3 regions of the Hoeflea phototrophica DFL-43 genome follow, and region 2 is predicted to be linked to each of the others. Evidence: predicted binding sites of a transcription regulator. Region 2 holds the regulator's gene; each other region holds the start of a gene.

Region 1 (5,267 bases), 1.9 Mb from region 2:
CTGATCCGCAAGATGCCCGGTGTCATCAAGACCCGTGTGGGCTATACTGGTGGGGATGTGAAGAACGCCACCTATCGCAATCATGGCACCCATGCTGAAGGCATCGAGATCAACTATGATCCGAACCGGATCAGCTACCGGGAGCTGCTGGAGTTTTTCTTCCAGATCCATGACCCGACCACGCCCAACCGGCAGGGCAATGACCGCGGCATGTCCTACCGTTCGGCGATCTACTATGCGGACGACCGGCAGAGGGCGATTGCGGTCGACACCATTGCCGATGTCAACGCCTCCGGTCTGTGGCCAGGCAAGGTCGTGACCGAGGTTGAGCCCGTCGGTGATTTCTGGGAGGCCGAACCGGAGCATCAGGACTATCTCGAGCGCATTCCGCACGGCTACACCTGCCATTTCGTGCGGCCGGACTGGGTGCTGCCGAAGCGGGATGCGGCCGAATAGACTGCTGGAAATACACCCATGATCGGGACTAGGGTGACCGGCGAAAGCCGGTCGCTCGCATTTTCAAAGCCGGCTTGAGCCGGGTTGATGCCGGGAAACAGCGACATGGGATCTCAGATGTTCAATTTCGACAACAGCTATGCGCGGGAGCTCGAGGGGTTTTACGTGCCCTGGAAGGGTGCGGAGGTTCCGGCTCCGAAGATGGTAAGGTTCAACGGGGCTCTTGCTAAGGAGCTGCAGCTGGATCCGGCGGCGCTCGACAGCGATGAAGGCGCTGCGATCTTTGCCGGACATACTGCGCCCGAGGGCGCGTCACCGCTGGCGATGGCCTATGCGGGGCATCAGTTCGGCGGGTTTTCGGCGCAGCTTGGCGATGGGCGCGCTCTGCTTCTCGGCGAGGTGATCGACGCTGGCGGCGTGCGCCGGGACATCCATCTCAAGGGGTCCGGACGGACGCCGTTCTCGCGCGGTGGCGACGGCAAGGCGGTGATCGGTCCGGTGCTGCGCGAATACATCATCGGCGAAGCCATGCATGCGCTTGGCGTGCCGACCACGCGAGCACTGGCAGCGGTGACAACCGGCGAAGACATCATGCGCCAGAACGGGCTTGAGCCGGGCGCGGTTCTGGCGCGGGTGGCATCGAGCCATCTGCGCGTGGGGACATTCCAATTCTTTGCCGCGCGTGGCGAGACCGAAAAGCTCAGGCAATTGGCCGACTACGCCATTGACCGGCACTATCCGGAGCTTGCCGGGCAGCCGGGGCGCTATCTCGGGCTTCTAGCGGCCGTGCGTGACCGGCAGGCGGCGCTGATTGCGCAATGGATGCTCTTCGGTTTCGTGCACGGGGTGATGAACACCGACAATATGACGATTTCCGGCGAGACCATCGATTATGGCCCGTGCGCCTTCATTGACGGATATGATCCGGCAACGGTGTTCAGCTCGATCGACCACACCGGTCGCTATGCCTATGGCAATCAGCCGCAGATCGCACAGTGGAACCTGGCGCGGCTGGCCGAAACCCTGCTTGATCTGATCAATCCCGATGACAGCGAGGATGCGGTGGCCAAGGCGGGCGAGGTGATCAACGGCTTTCCCGCAGCCTATCAGCGTGCGTGGCTCACAGGCATGCGCACAAAGCTCGGCATGGTCCGCGAAGAGGCAGAGGACCTGGAGCTTGCCACCGGGCTGCTTTCGGTGCTTGAGACCCAGAACGCCGATTTCACCCGCGTCTTCCGCAGTCTTTCAAAAACTGTGGCAGGTGACGCATCTGCAAGCCGTGCGCTGTTTGCCAATCCCGCCGGGTTCGATGTCTGGCTGCCGCTCTGGCAGTCACGGCTTGAGCGTGAGGATGCGCCCGCTGAGACCAGAATTGCCGCCATGAACAAAGCCAACCCGGTCTATATCCCGCGCAATCACATGGTCGAGGCGGCTCTGGAATCCGCCACCAGGGGTGATCTGGCGCCGTTCGAGCGGTTGGTTGATGTGCTGGCGGATCCCTTCACCGAGAGGCCGGGACTCGAGGTCTTTGCACTCGGCGCGCCTTCCGATTTGGGAGCCTACACCACCTATTGCGGCACCTGATTCGGTGTGCACTCAGGCCTTTTTCAGAAACTCGGTTCTGAGCACCAGTCCCTTGATCTTCTCGACCCGGCATTCGACCGCGTCGGGATTGCCAGTCAGGCGGATGCCCTTGACCAGCGTGCCCCGCTTGATGGTGGACGAGGTGCCCTTGACCTTGAGATCCTTGATCACGGTGACATTGTCGCCGTCGGCCAATGCGGTTCCGTTGCTGTCTCGCGTTTCGTCGCTCATATCGCTCACTTACTGGGTTGATGTGCGGGTGGTGTAGCGCTGGTGTATGCTTGGGGAAAGCGGTTCTTGCCCGCGTGTGTGCCTTTCCTGGGGCCAAGCCATCGCCTGACACATGACTGTAATGCTGATCGCCTAGCAGTTTCGCCTTGATCCATTGGAGGTATCCGTCATGTCAAACCCCGCCCGTCTTGCCCTTGCCGCGCTGTTGTGCGCCGTGCCGTTTGCCGGCGCTGCCTTAGCTTCCGATGTTCAGGTCGGGCCGCGCCCCGGATTTCTGGTGGGCAAGATGGCCGATCGCGCGCTCAAGGACAAGCTGATGGCCTGCATGGGCGAACCTGTTGACAAGACGCTGTTTTCCATCGGCCACCGCGGGGCGCCGCTGCAGTTTGCCGAGCATACCAAGGAATCCTATGAGGCGGCGGCGGCGATGGGGGCAGGGATCATCGAGTGCGATGTGACCTTCACCAGGGACAAGGAGCTGGTCTGCCGCCATGCGCAGAACGATCTGCACACCACCACCAACATTCTGGCCACGGATCTGGCGGGCAATTGCACCAAGGGCTTCACTCCCGCAACCGCTGACGGCAAGGCATCGGCGGAGTGCCGCACCTCCGACATCACGCTCGACGAGTTCCTGACGCTAAACGGCAAGATGGATGCCGCCAATTCCGCGGCGCAGACGGTGGATGAGTATATGGACGGGACCGCCAAATGGCGCACCGATCTCTATGCCGCTGCCGGGGGCACGGTGATGACCCACAAGCAGTCGATCGCGCTGATCGCCTCGCTTGGGGCCAAGTTCACGCCCGAGCTCAAATCGCCATCGGTGGAGATGCCGTTTGACGGCTTCACCCAGGCCGATTACGCGCAGAAGATGATCGACGAGTACAAGGAGGCTGGCATTCCGGCCTCCGATGTCTGGCCGCAATCCTTCAATCTCGAGGATGTTCTCTACTGGATCGAAAACGAGCCGGAATTCGGAGCCCAGGCGGTCTATCTCGATGGCCGCTACAGCGACAACGGGTTTGATCCGCTCAAGCCCGAGACCCTGAAACCGTCGATGCAGGAACTTGCGGACAAGGGCGTTCGCTACATCGCGCCGCCGATCTGGGTGCTGCTCACGGTGGAGAACGGCAAGATCGTGCCGTCTGCCTACGCTCTCGAAGCGCGCAAGGCCGGTCTCAACATCATTTCCTGGTCGTTTGAACGCTCCGGCCCGCTCAACAGCGGCGGCGGCTGGTACTACCAGTCGGTGAGCGACGTGATTTCAAGCGACGGCCAGATGTACGAGGTTCTCGATGTGCTGGCGCAGGATGTGGGCATTGCCGGCATGTTCTCCGACTGGCCTGCAACCGTGAGCTATTATGCAAGCTGCATGGGCCTCAAATAGCATCGGGGCAGCTTGCGGCGGTTTCCCGTCTTTTGCGCCGGCAGCCACGATGCCGCAGGCCTGAGTGTGGCCTGCGGCGAAATGTTTGGTCTCAAAACGGCCCTTAGGGTTGCGCAATGGCTCCCGGGGCGTCACACAGCAGGGTGATCGCCGCAATTGGCGGCCTGCCGGGTTCCCGGCATTGATCCCTACCCAGGAAAATCAGGTTTGAAAAAGCAAGTACGCACCACCTTCACCGACCGCCGTCAGGATGCCATGGAGGCCAAACAGCGGCTTCTGGACAAAATGAAGGCCGCGCCGAAGGCGGATGACCCGGAAATGATTGCCAAACGCGCCGAACGCGAGGCGATCGCCAAGGCGCGCGAAGAGCGCCGCGCCGAGCGTGAGCGGGTGAAGCTCGAAGAACAGGCTCTCAAGGCCGCCCAGGATGCCGCCGACGCCGAAGCGGCCTACGCCGCCGAACACGCCGAAGCCATCGCCCGCGAGGCCGATGAAGCCGCCCGCGCCGAACGCGCCGTCGCCGACATGGCCGCCATGAAGGAAAAGCGCGACAAGCGCTACGCGGCGCGCAAGGCGCGGCGCTAGTTTCTTGGCTTTCCGGTTTCCTCCTCTCCCCTTGTGGGAGAGGAGGCAATTTCAGCGTCTTAGCCGAAGGCTAAGTGCTAGAAATTGCAGGTGAGGGGGTAATCCCCCCGTTTTTAACGGGGCTCGGCGGTAGAATTCACGCGGCCATTTTGAGTTTCTGTGCGGGAGTTATGCCGCCGATGCCCATATTGGGCCGTTCGTTGTTATAGGTCCATAGCCATTGCGTGGCGAACTCCTGTGCCTCCTCGATGCTTTCGATGATGTATTGGTCGAGCCATTCATGCCGGACTGTGCGGTTGTAGCGCTCGACATAGGCATTTTGCTGCGGCTTGCCGGGCTGAATGTGGCTCAACGCGATGCCTTGTGTTTCGGCCCACTCCATCAGTTTACCACTGACATATTCGGGGCCGTTATCGACTCGTATCGACATCGGTTTGCCGCGCCATTCGATGATCTGGTTCAGACTGCGGATGACGCGCTCGGCGGGAAGCGAGAAATCCACTTCGATGCCGAGCCCTTCGCGGTTGAAGTCGTCAAGGACATTCAACAGCCGGAACTGCCTTCCATCCTCCAGACGGTCCGCCATGAAGTCCATGGACCAGACCAGGTTTGGCTGATCCGGGACGGCCAGTGCATCCGGTTTGTCCCGCTTCAAACGCTTACGCGGCTTGATCCGCAGGTTCAGTTCCAGTTTGCGGTAGATGCGATAGACACGCTTGTGGTTCCAACGATGTCCCTGGACGTTGCGCAGATACAGGAAGCACAGGCCAAAACCCCAGGTCTTCTTGGCCCTCGTCAGTCCGATCAGGAGATCGGCAATATGCTCATTCTCGTCGTTCAGCTTTGCACTGTAACGATAACAGGTCTCGCTGACCTCGAAGGTGCGGCAGGCAAGCGCAATACTCACCCCTCGCAACGCCACTGCTTTCCCGGCCATCTCCCGGCGTTGAGATGGCCGCGTCATTTTTTTCCAAGAGCCTCTTTCAGAAGTTCGGCCTGCATGCTCATCTCGGCATACATT
Region 2 (5,267 bases):
GCTAATGACATTGCCAACGATCATCATCGCCACGCGCGCCGCGCTCAAGGCGGTCCCGCCGTCGATCCGCGATGCCGCGCTGGGTATCGGGGCCTCGAAAATGCAGGCGATCTTCCACCATGTGCTGCCGCTCGCAGCCCCTGGCATCTTGACCGGCGCAATCATTGGCCTGGCCCAGGCGCTCGGTGAAACGGCACCGCTGCTCCTGATCGGAATGGTGGCCTTTGTTCGCGAATATCCCGGCGCGCCGCCTGAGGGGTTCTTCGACCCGGCATCAGCGCTTCCGGTTCAAGTCTACAACTGGACCCAGCGTGGTGACCCGGCTTTTATCGAGCGCGCATCTGGTGCAATCATCGTGCTGCTGGTGTTCCTGGTCATCATGAATGCTGTTGCCATTCTGCTTCGCCGTCGCTTCGAACGCCGATGGTAGGCGCTGGAAGGACATCAGGCTACAATCAATAGGGTTCGAAGGATCCGGAACGGATAAAGGAACATGGAGATGAACATCATGTCTGAAGCGGCGACGGAAGACGCGGTCAACGCATCGGTTGACAATCCTGTCATCAAGATGCGTGGAAATGACGTTAGCGTTTTCTATGGCGAGAAGCAGGCTCTTTTCGATGTCAATCTCGACATCCGGCAGAACAGCGTGACCGCCTTGATCGGTCCGTCCGGCTGCGGCAAGTCCACTTTCCTGCGTTGTCTCAACCGCATGAACGACACCATTGATATTTGCCGGGTCACTGGCGACATCACACTCGACAGTGAAAACATCTATGCCCCGATGATTGACGTGGTCGAACTGCGGGCGCGCGTCGGTATGGTGTTTCAGAAACCCAATCCGTTTCCCAAGTCGATTTATGAGAACATCGTCTACGGACCACGCATCCATGGCCAGGTTTCGACCCGCGCAGAGATGGACGAGATTGTCGAGCGCAGCCTGATCAAGGCTGGGCTGTTCGAAGAGGTCAAGGACCGCCTTCACGAAGCAGGGACCGGTCTTTCAGGTGGTCAGCAACAGCGGCTTTGTATCGCGCGCGCCATTGCGGTCAGCCCGGAAGTGATCCTGATGGACGAGCCTTGTTCAGCGCTTGATCCGATTGCCACGGCAAAGGTCGAGGAACTGATCGACGAGCTTCGTGTCAACTACACCATTGTCATCGTCACCCACTCGATGCAGCAGGCCGCACGTGTGTCACAGCGCACGGCCATGTTCCACCTTGGCAAGCTGATCGAAGAAGGTCCGACCGACAAGATGTTCACCAAGCCCGATGAAAAGCTGACCCAGGACTACATCACTGGGCGGTTTGGCTAAATCACGGCTTCTTGCGACTGCCGGTCACGTCGCAACATTTGGATTGAAGGATCAAGCAATGCCCGATGCACATACCGTCTCGGCCTATGATGATGACCTGCGCTTTCTCAACCGCCGCCTTTCCGAGATGGGCGGCATCGCCGAGCGCATGGTCGCCGATGCTGTTGCCGCCTTGGTCAACGCGGATTCGGCCACCGCACAGCGGGTGATCTCCGAGGACCTGCTGCTCGACAATGGCGAACGCGAAATCTACGACAAGGCAGTTCTGGTGATTGCAAAGCGCCAGCCAATGGCGTCCGACCTGCGTGAAATCATTGGTTCCATCCGGATCGCCTCGGATCTCGAACGGGTCGGTGATCTGGGAAAGAACATCGCCAAGCGGGTGATCGCGGTGCACACCATGGCGCAGCCGCGCAAGCTGGTGCGCGGACTGGAGCACCTGGCCGAACTGGCGCTGACGCAGCTCAAGGAAGTGCTTGATGCCTTCTCGACGCGCTCGCCGGATCTGGCCAATTCGATCCGTGAACGCGACGAGGAAATCGACGCGATCTACACCTCGCTTTTCCGGGAGCTTCTCACATACATGATGGAAGATCCGCGCAACATCACGGCCTGCACGCATCTGCTGTTTTGTGCCAAGAACATCGAGCGAATTGGCGATCACGCCACCAACATCGCTGAAACCGTGTATTACGTGGCCACTGGCGAACAGCTTGCTGGCGACCGGCCGAAAGACGACGACTCCGCCAGCGTGATTGCGCCCGAGCCGGGCGCGGCGTAGTTTCAGGGAGATCATCAAGCAATGGCGATGAGTCCCAGAATAACCGTGGTGGAAGACGAAGAGGCTCTCTCCGTCCTGCTGCAGTACAATCTGGAAGCTGAGGGCTACGAGGTCGATGCCGTCTTGCGCGGTGATGAAGCCGAGATCCACTTGCAGGAACGCGTGCCTGATCTTCTGATCCTTGACTGGATGCTACCTGGCATTTCCGGCATCGAGCTTTGCCGCCGCCTGCGCGCGCGGCCGGAGACGGAGCGTCTGCCGATCATCATGCTGACGGCGCGTGGCGAGGAAAGCGAGCGTGTCCGCGGTCTTGCCACCGGCGCTGATGACTATGTGGTGAAACCGTTCTCGACGCCGGAATTGCTGGCAAGGGTGCGCGCAATGTTGCGGCGCGCGAGCCCAGAGGTGATCTCCAGCCTGCTCAAGGTCGGTGATATCGAGCTTGATCGCGAGACCCACAGAGTCCGCCGCCGTGCCCGTGACATCAAGCTTGGACCCACCGAATTCAGGCTTCTGGAATTCCTGATGAGTTCGCCAGGCCGTGTTTATTCACGCGCGCAGCTGCTCGATGGTGTCTGGGGACATGATGTCTATGTCGATGAGCGCACGGTGGATGTGCATGTCGGCCGTCTGCGCAAGGCTGTCAATCTTTCCGGAATGCGCGACATCATCCGCACGGTCCGTGGCGCTGGCTACTCGATTGAAGCCTGATCAAGGCATGATCCAGTTTGCAAAATGAAAAAGCCCGGATCATTTGATCCGGGCTTTTGCTCGTTTTCAACCGATCTGGTTCAGCGGGCCCGCCTGCGCTCGCTTGATGGCTGGAACGCCAGTTTGGCGTGATAGCTGCAATAGGGCGAGGCATCGCCTGAGTCATTGCCGCAGAAGTGAAAGTCTTCGAGCAATGGATCGCCGATCGGCCATTTGCAGGTCCGCTCCGAAAGCTCCACCAGAGTGAGCCTGCGCGAAATCGGTACCACAACGTCTTCCATCGGCCTGGTGTCGAGGTCTTCCACAGCCACCGCTTCGACGTCCTGCTTGAGAGCCGCTCCGCCGCTGGAACGGCTGACTGTACGTGTTGTCTGCGCTGCGTTCCGGCCAGCATAAGCTGGCGCCCGCGGTGCTGCAGTGGTGCGTTTGGTGCGAACCGAAGACTGTCCACCGCTCTTGGCGCGGCCTGGAAGGTTGAGCCGGTGCACTTTGCCGATCACCGCATTGCGGCTTACGCCGCCGAGTTGCGCCGCAATCTGGCTTGCGCTGAGCCCGTCCGCCCAGAGTTTCGTGAGTTTTTCAACTCGTTCATCAGTCCAGTTCATGCCACTCTCTCCATTTACCCCGTGTCTTGGGATGGCAGAATCCCTCTTCGCTGCTCCGGATGGCCGGAGCTGTAGCACTCGGTTACATTGAGGAAATTAGTGTCCGCCGCGAACGTCTAATTCGTAGGCTCAACGTAGAGCTACGCAGACTCGGTTACAAGAGTCAGCGGATTCCAGGTGATTCGTTTTTTTGGTTTTCCCCAACTTACCGGCAGCGCAGCACCACAGTCGGGTTCGGATCTGCGGTGTGGTGACCGGTTCGAGTTTTGGCAGCCAGCGGAATGCTAAAACACCTGCCACACCGTCGTAACACTACGGGAAACCGCAGTCTCATTGACAGCACACAGTGAATTGTAAATAGTGCGCCTGCCGCCCCGGAAGGGCGGCGTTTTGGTTTTCCGGCAAGGTTTTTGACGGTCCTTCTGGCACACGCCATCATCAAGTTCCGGCATTCACAATTCCGGCCGGGTTCATATGGGAGACGGGCGCATGGCTGACGCCAAGCCGCTTTACGAAACATATAGCCGCTCACCCATCGTGTTTGAGCGCGGGCATGGCGTTTGGCTGGAGACACCGGCGGGCGAACGCTATCTCGATTTTGCCGGAGGCATAGCGGTCACCTCGCTTGGCCACACTCATCCGCATCTGGTCGAGGCGCTGAAATCCCAGGCCGACAAGCTTTGGCACCTTTCCAATCTGCAGGAAATTCCCGATCAGACCCGGCTCGCCGAGCGTTTGACCGAGGCGACCTTTGCCGACAAGGTGTTCTTCACCAATTCGGGTGCGGAAGCACTGGAATGCGCGATCAAGACAGCGCGGCGGCATTTCTATGTAAATGGCCAGCCGCAGCGTTATCGCATCATCACCATTGAAGGCGCCTTTCATGGCCGCACGCTGGCCACCATCGCCGCCGGCGGCCAGGCAAAATACCTCGAGGGCTTCGGCCCCAAGGTTGAAGGCTTCGATCAGGTTCCGTTCGGCGATCACGAGGCAATCAAGGCCGCGATCAATGACGAAACCGCTGCCATTCTGGTTGAGCCCGTGCAGGGAGAGGGCGGCATTCGCCCGCTGCCAAAGGAATGCCTGCGCGGTCTGCGGGACCTGTGCGACGAGCACGGTATTCTGCTGATCCTGGATGAGGTTCAATCCGGCGTTGGCCGCACAGGAATGCTGTTTGCCCATGAATGGGCAGGCATCACACCAGACATCATGGCCGTGGCCAAGGGCATTGGCGGCGGCTTCCCCTTCGGTGCTTGCCTGGCAACGGCCGAGGCGGCGGACGGCATGACGCTGGGCACCCATGGCACCACCTATGGCGGAAATCCGCTGGCCATGGCTGTTGGCAACGCCGTGCTCGATGTGGTGCTTGAGGACAGTTTCCTTACCCATGTCAACGATGTCACGCTGGTGTTGCGCCAGGGCCTCGCCTCTCTCAAGGACCGCTATCCGGACCTGATTGAAGACATCCGCGGCATCGGGCTTCTGACCGGCATCAAATGCGCCAAGTCCAATGCGGATCTGGTCACGGCGATGCGCAACGAGCATTTGCTAGCGGTGCCGGCGGGTGACAATGTCGTGCGGCTCTTGCCACCGTTGATCGTGTCTGTCGAGGAAGTCCGCGAAGCGCTCCACAGGATCGAGGCGGCGCTCGAAATGCTATCTCCCAAATCCAGCTGACTGGACCCTTTATCATGACTGAGACCACAGCCGCCGCGCCCCGGCATTTCCTTGATCTTTCTGCTGTCAGCGCCGCAGAACTGCGCGCCATGATTGATGCAGCACGTGCCGCCAAATCCTCCTCGGGCGGTGATCGTCCGCTTGCAGGCAAGATGCTGGCGATGATCTTCGAAAAACC
Region 3 (5,267 bases), 2.0 Mb from region 2:
TCACGGCTGACGGCCAGGTGCCCTTCAAGATCCCTATCAAAGGGGACCCCATAGCCAAGCAGATCAAAGATACGGTCCGAGGCTTCCGATGCCATCATCTGGATGATCTGCTCATCCACAATGCCGTCACCGGCGATGATCGTGTCATGGACGTGACTTTCGACCGTATCGCCAGGCCCGACCGCCGCCGCGATGCCCGCCTGCGCCCAGGCCGAGGACGCACCCCGCCCGATGGGGGCTGCCGCCAGAATGGTCACAGCCTTGGGCGCGAGTTTGAGCGCACAGAACAGCCCGGCAAGGCCACCACCGATGATGATCACATCATCAAAGCCCTTGGACGGCTTTGGTTGATAGGCGGCGACAGCAGTCGATGCCATGGCAGGCTCCCTGAAGGAACGACCGGAGACAGGCCCCGGGCCCTTACCCTAGTTCTTCAGATTGATCATCCGCTCGACCGCCTGGCGGGCGCGATCGGCAATGGCCGGGTCGACGGTGACCTCTTCGGTCATCATCAAAAGGCTGTCGAGGATCTTGGGCAGCGTGATGCGCTTCATGTGCGGGCACAGATTGCATGGCTTGATGAACTCGACGCCCTCAACCTCGCTCTGGATGTTGGATGCCATCGAGCATTCGGTGACCAGCAGCACCCGCGGCGGACGGTTGTCCTTGACGTAGTTGATCATTCCGGCCGTCGAGCCGGAGTAATCGCACACGGCAATCACGTCCGGGTGGCATTCGGGATGGCCGATGATCTCGATGGTCGGATCGGCTTCCTTGTAGGCCAGCAGTTCTTCGGCCGTGAAGCGCTCGTGCACCTCGCAATGGCCCTTCCAGGTCAGGATCTTCTTCGAGGTCTGCTTGGCGACATTCATCGCCAGATACTCGTCGGGAATGCACAGCACCGTATCGGACTCGAAGCTTTCGCAAACAGCAACAGCGTTTGAAGAGGTGCAGCAGATGTCGGTTTCCGCCTTCACGTCAGCGGAGGTGTTGACGTAGGTCACCACCGGTACACCGGGATAGCGCTCCCTGAGCAGCCGCACATCGGCGCCGGTGATCGAATCCGACAGCGAGCACCCGGCTTTCGCATCCGGAATCAGCACGGTCTTGTCCATATTGAGAAGCTTCGAAGTCTCGGCCATGAAATGCACGCCGCACTGGATGATGATCTCGCCATCCACCAGCGTCGCCTCGCGCGCCAGCTGCAGCGAGTCTCCAACGATGTCGGCAACACAATGGAAGATTTCCGGGGTCTGGTAATTGTGCGCGAGGATCGCGGCCCCCCGCTCCTTCTTGATGCGGTTGATCGCGTGCACATAAGGCGCATAGACCGGCCATTCGATTTCCGGAATATGGTCGCGCACACGCTCATAAAGATGCGCCGTCTCGCGCGCCACCGCAGGCGTGTATTTGAGCTCCGGCCGCTCCAGGGTCCCAAACCTCTCCGCCGCACTCACCAGGCGCTTACCCGCCCTGCCACCGTTGGTCGTGTCCAAACGGGTCATTGCAAACCCTCCCGTCAAATCAATTATGCTCATTTTGAGCATAATTGCATCCAAAAGAAACCGGCAATGCCGGTGAACAATTTACATAAGGCGTCGAATGGCTGATTGCAAGCGAGCAGGCAGACCACCCGACGGGTTCGCGAACAACGCAGCCCTTGTCCTGGCGCGTGCCATTTGGCTGAGATGAAACCAAATGGCGCAGCACCAGTCCCTCTGTCAGAATCGAAGGAATTGTGGTCTTCATCCAGCGCTCGCGCAAGGGCAACACCAGCAAACATCACCAAACCGGCAAGCCTGCGCAAGGGCGACTGATCAATTCCATTGATCAAAAACTACAAATATATGCGCTTGTCCAATGCGTTGGATTGCGTAAAGTCGCGCTTCAGATCAGGAGCCTTCCATGTCCGTCAAAAGCACTGCCTCAGCCAGCCCGCCATTGCCGTGGCTGATCATCATTTCCGGCTGCCTGATCGCACTGCTGTCATTCGGGCCACGTTCGGCGATGGGTTTCTTCCAGTTGCCGATGCTCGCCGACACCGGATGGGACCGGACCACTTTCGGCCTCGCCATGGCGATCCAGAACCTGTTCTGGGGCATCGGACAGCCGATCTTCGGGGCAATCGCCGACAAATATGGCTCCTGGCGCGTGCTGGCCCTGTCAGCCCTGATCTATTCTGCGGGGCTGTTGATGATGGCAAATGCCGACAGCCCGGTGTGGCTGCATATCGGCGGCGGCGTGCTGGTGGGCCTGGGCATCGCCTCGGCCTCATTTGGTGTGATTCTTGCGGCTTTTGCCCGCAATGTGGCACCCGAGCAGCGCTCTCTTGCCTTTGGCTTCGGAACCGCCGCCGGCTCGGCAGGCATGTTCGTTTTCGCGCCCCTGAGCCAGGGACTGATCGATGCGCTCGGCTGGTCGGATGCGCTGGTCTGGCTCGGAATCATGATGCTGATCATCCCGGTCATTGCCATCCCGCTGCGCGGCAATTCATCGTCCGGAAGCCAGAAGCAGACCGACATAGAGCAGACCATCGGCGAAGCGCTGCGCGAAGCCTTCGGCCATCGCAGTTTCGTGCTGCTGGTGTCGGGGTTTTTTGTCTGCGGTTTTCAGGTTGCCTTCATCACCGCCCATTTCCCCGCCTATCTCGGAGACATCAACATACCAGCCACCTACGCGGTGCTGTCGATAGCACTGATCGGCTTCTTCAACATCATCGGCTCGCTCGCCTCCGGCGTGATCGGCCAACGCCATTCAAAACCTGTTTTCCTGTCGCTGATTTACATCGGCCGCTCGATCGCGGTCACCGCCTTCCTGCTGCTGCCGCAGACACCGACCTCGGTGGTTGTCTTCGCCATCGTCATGGGATTGCTATGGCTCTCCACCGTCCCGCCCACCAACGCGTTGGTGGCGATCATGTTCGGCACCCGCCATCTGGGAATGCTTGGAGGCGTGGTGTTCTTCTCCCATCAGGTCGGCTCCTTCCTGGGGGTCTGGCTCGGCGGCTATCTCTATGACATTTTCGGCTCTTATGACCCGGTCTGGTGGTTGGGCGTGGCGCTCGGGCTGTTTGCAGCCGTGGTGCATTGGCCGATCCGGGAACAGGCAGTCGACCGATCCGCACTGGCGCCAGCTGAATAAGCTCTTCCAATCAACGCCTTGCGGTCCAAGTGACCGCAGCTCCCGCCCGGCTTATTGCTGAAACGCTCACGGACCGGATCGACATGATCCGCGGCCTAATGGATTGCGTTGTTTGTTTTTCTGACAGGAACGAGATCCTGGTCAGACTGGTAAAGGATAGGCTGCGTTGTCGCGCAAGACCTCCAGCAGGCGGACTTGATGCACACAAACAATGCGCGCTGCGACACGTAATTTGTCATACGCCTGTTACTGAAATTGGTACATTTGCTGCCATCGGGGTCATGTCAAAACGATGGAGATAGCCATGAACGAGATGTTCAAGCCAGAAGACGAGATGATCAACCTTACCGAGATCCGCGAAGCCGAAGAAGATGTCGGTCGCAACACCTCGGACAATCCAACCATGGGCGATGTCATCAATCGCCGCTTTTCACGCCGCGGCTTCCTTGGCGGATCGCTGGCCGTCACCGCCATTGCCACCACCGTCAGCCCATTGGCGCTGATGATCGCTGATGAGGCCCGTGCCGAAGGCGTGAGCGCATTCTCCTTCACCGAAGTCGAGGCCGGGGTCGACGAAACCCATCATGTTGCCGAAGGCTACGACGCCGATGTGCTGCTGCGCTGGGGAGACAAGGTTTTCGCCGACTCGCCCGAGTTCGATCCGATGAACCAGACCGCTGAGAGCCAGTCCAAGCAGTTTGGCTACAACAACGATTATGTCGGCTTCATCCCGCTCGATGGTGCTGACGACCATGGCCTGCTGGTGGTCAACCACGAATACACCAATGCCGAACTGATGTTCCCCAACTGGGCTTCGATCGGCAAGGATGGTGAAGGCAAGGACAAGGTGATGATGGGCGAGTTCACCAAGGACATCGTCGACATCGAAATGGCGGCCCATGGCGGCACCGTGATCGAAATCCGCAAGGAGAATGGCAAGTGGGTACCGGTTCTTGACGGCACCATGAACCGCCGCCTTCATGTGGGAACCGAAATGGCGCTCTCCGGTCCGGCCGCCGGTCACGACCGTGTCAAAACAAATGCAGATCCTTCAGGCACCAAGGTCCTCGGCACGCTCAACAACTGCGCCGGTGGCGTCACCCCCTGGGGCACATGGCTGATGGCTGAGGAAAACTTCCACGGCTACTTCGTCGGAGAACTGCCCGAAGGCCATCCCGAGACCGTGAACTACGAGCGTTATGGCGCCCCAAGGGGATGGTACAATTGGGGCACTCATCATGACCGCTTCGACGTTTCCAAGGAGCCCAACGAGCCCAACCGCTTCGGCTGGGTGGTCGAAGTCGACCCGACGGATCCCAATTCTGTGCCGAAGAAGCGGACTGCACTGGGCCGCATGAAGCACGAAGGCGCTGAAAGCGTGCTCAACAAGGATGGCCGCGTGGTGTTCTATTGCGGCGACGACGAGCGTTTCGACTATGTCTATAAGTTCGTCACCGCAGGAACCTACAATCCGGACGACCGTGCAGCCAATATGGACCTGCTCGACGATGGCACGCTCTATGTGGCGCGCTTCAATGCGGACGGTACGCTCGACTGGATGCCACTGGTTCATGGAGAAGGCCCGCTCAACGCCGACAACGGCTTCACGAGCCAGGCCGATGTGGTGATTGAAGCCCGTCGCGCAGGCGATCTTCTGGGCGCCACCAAGATGGACCGCCCCGAAGACGTTCAGCCCAACGCAATGACCGGAAAGGTCTATTGCATGCTGACCAACAACACCCGCCGCAAGGCTGGCGACGAGAACGCCGCCAACCCGCGCGCCGACAATGCCTTCGGTCACATCATCGAAATCAGCGAAACCGATGGCGATTTCGCCGCCACCAAGTCGACCTGGGAAATCCTGATCAAATGCGGTGATCCGTCTGTTGCCGAAGTCGGCGCCAGCTTCTCCTCCGCCACCACCAAGGATGGCTGGTTCGGCATGCCCGACAACTGCGCCATCGACGCCGATGGCCGCCTCTGGGTATCCACCGACGGCAACTCGGCCAAAAAGACCGGCCGCACCGATGGCCTTTGGGCCGTTGACACGGAGGGTGATGCTCGCGCCACCTCCAAACTGTTCTTCCGGGTTCCGGTCGGCGCCGAGATGTGCGGTCCGCTGTTCG

Evidence for each region. The regulator PhoB, encoded in region 2, activates phosphate uptake and scavenging genes when phosphate is short. The targets are predictions, from matches to a motif close to TGTCATNNANCTGTCAT.
Region 1: a site for PhoB is predicted at 2,378-2,394, ahead of HPDFL43_RS11955 (glycerophosphodiester phosphodiesterase family protein). Genes of this name have one in related genera too.
Region 3: a site for PhoB is predicted at 3,375-3,391, ahead of HPDFL43_RS14610 (PhoX family protein). Genes of this name have one in related genera too.

What each region holds. Positions count from the first base shown of each region.
Region 1 is NZ_CM002917.1:2,507,811-2,513,077, reverse strand. Features, by position in the region: gene msrA (peptide-methionine (S)-S-oxide reductase MsrA) at 1-456, shown strand, start outside; gene HPDFL43_RS11965 (protein adenylyltransferase SelO) at 562-2,040, shown strand; gene HPDFL43_RS11960 (alkylphosphonate utilization protein) at 2,053-2,271, opposite strand; gene HPDFL43_RS11955 (glycerophosphodiester phosphodiesterase family protein) at 2,441-3,661, shown strand; gene HPDFL43_RS11950 (DUF6481 family protein) at 3,869-4,246, shown strand; one part of gene HPDFL43_RS11945 (IS3 family transposase) at 4,383-5,215, opposite strand; one part of gene HPDFL43_RS11945 (IS3 family transposase) at 5,215-5,267, opposite strand, start outside.
Region 2 is NZ_CM002917.1:578,876-584,142, forward strand. Features, by position in the region: gene pstA (phosphate ABC transporter permease PstA) at 1-430, shown strand, start outside; gene pstB (phosphate ABC transporter ATP-binding protein PstB) at 500-1,315, shown strand; gene phoU (phosphate signaling complex protein PhoU) at 1,374-2,096, shown strand; gene phoB (phosphate regulon transcriptional regulator PhoB) at 2,124-2,807, shown strand; gene HPDFL43_RS02765 (GcrA family cell cycle regulator) at 2,888-3,412, opposite strand; gene HPDFL43_RS02770 (aspartate aminotransferase family protein) at 3,902-5,089, shown strand; gene argF (ornithine carbamoyltransferase) at 5,104-5,267, shown strand, end outside.
Region 3 is NZ_CM002917.1:3,082,433-3,087,699, forward strand. Features, by position in the region: gene HPDFL43_RS14595 (L-aspartate oxidase) at 1-377, opposite strand, end outside; gene nadA (quinolinate synthase NadA) at 426-1,505, opposite strand; gene HPDFL43_RS14605 (MFS transporter) at 1,906-3,141, shown strand; gene HPDFL43_RS14610 (PhoX family protein) at 3,446-5,267, shown strand, end outside.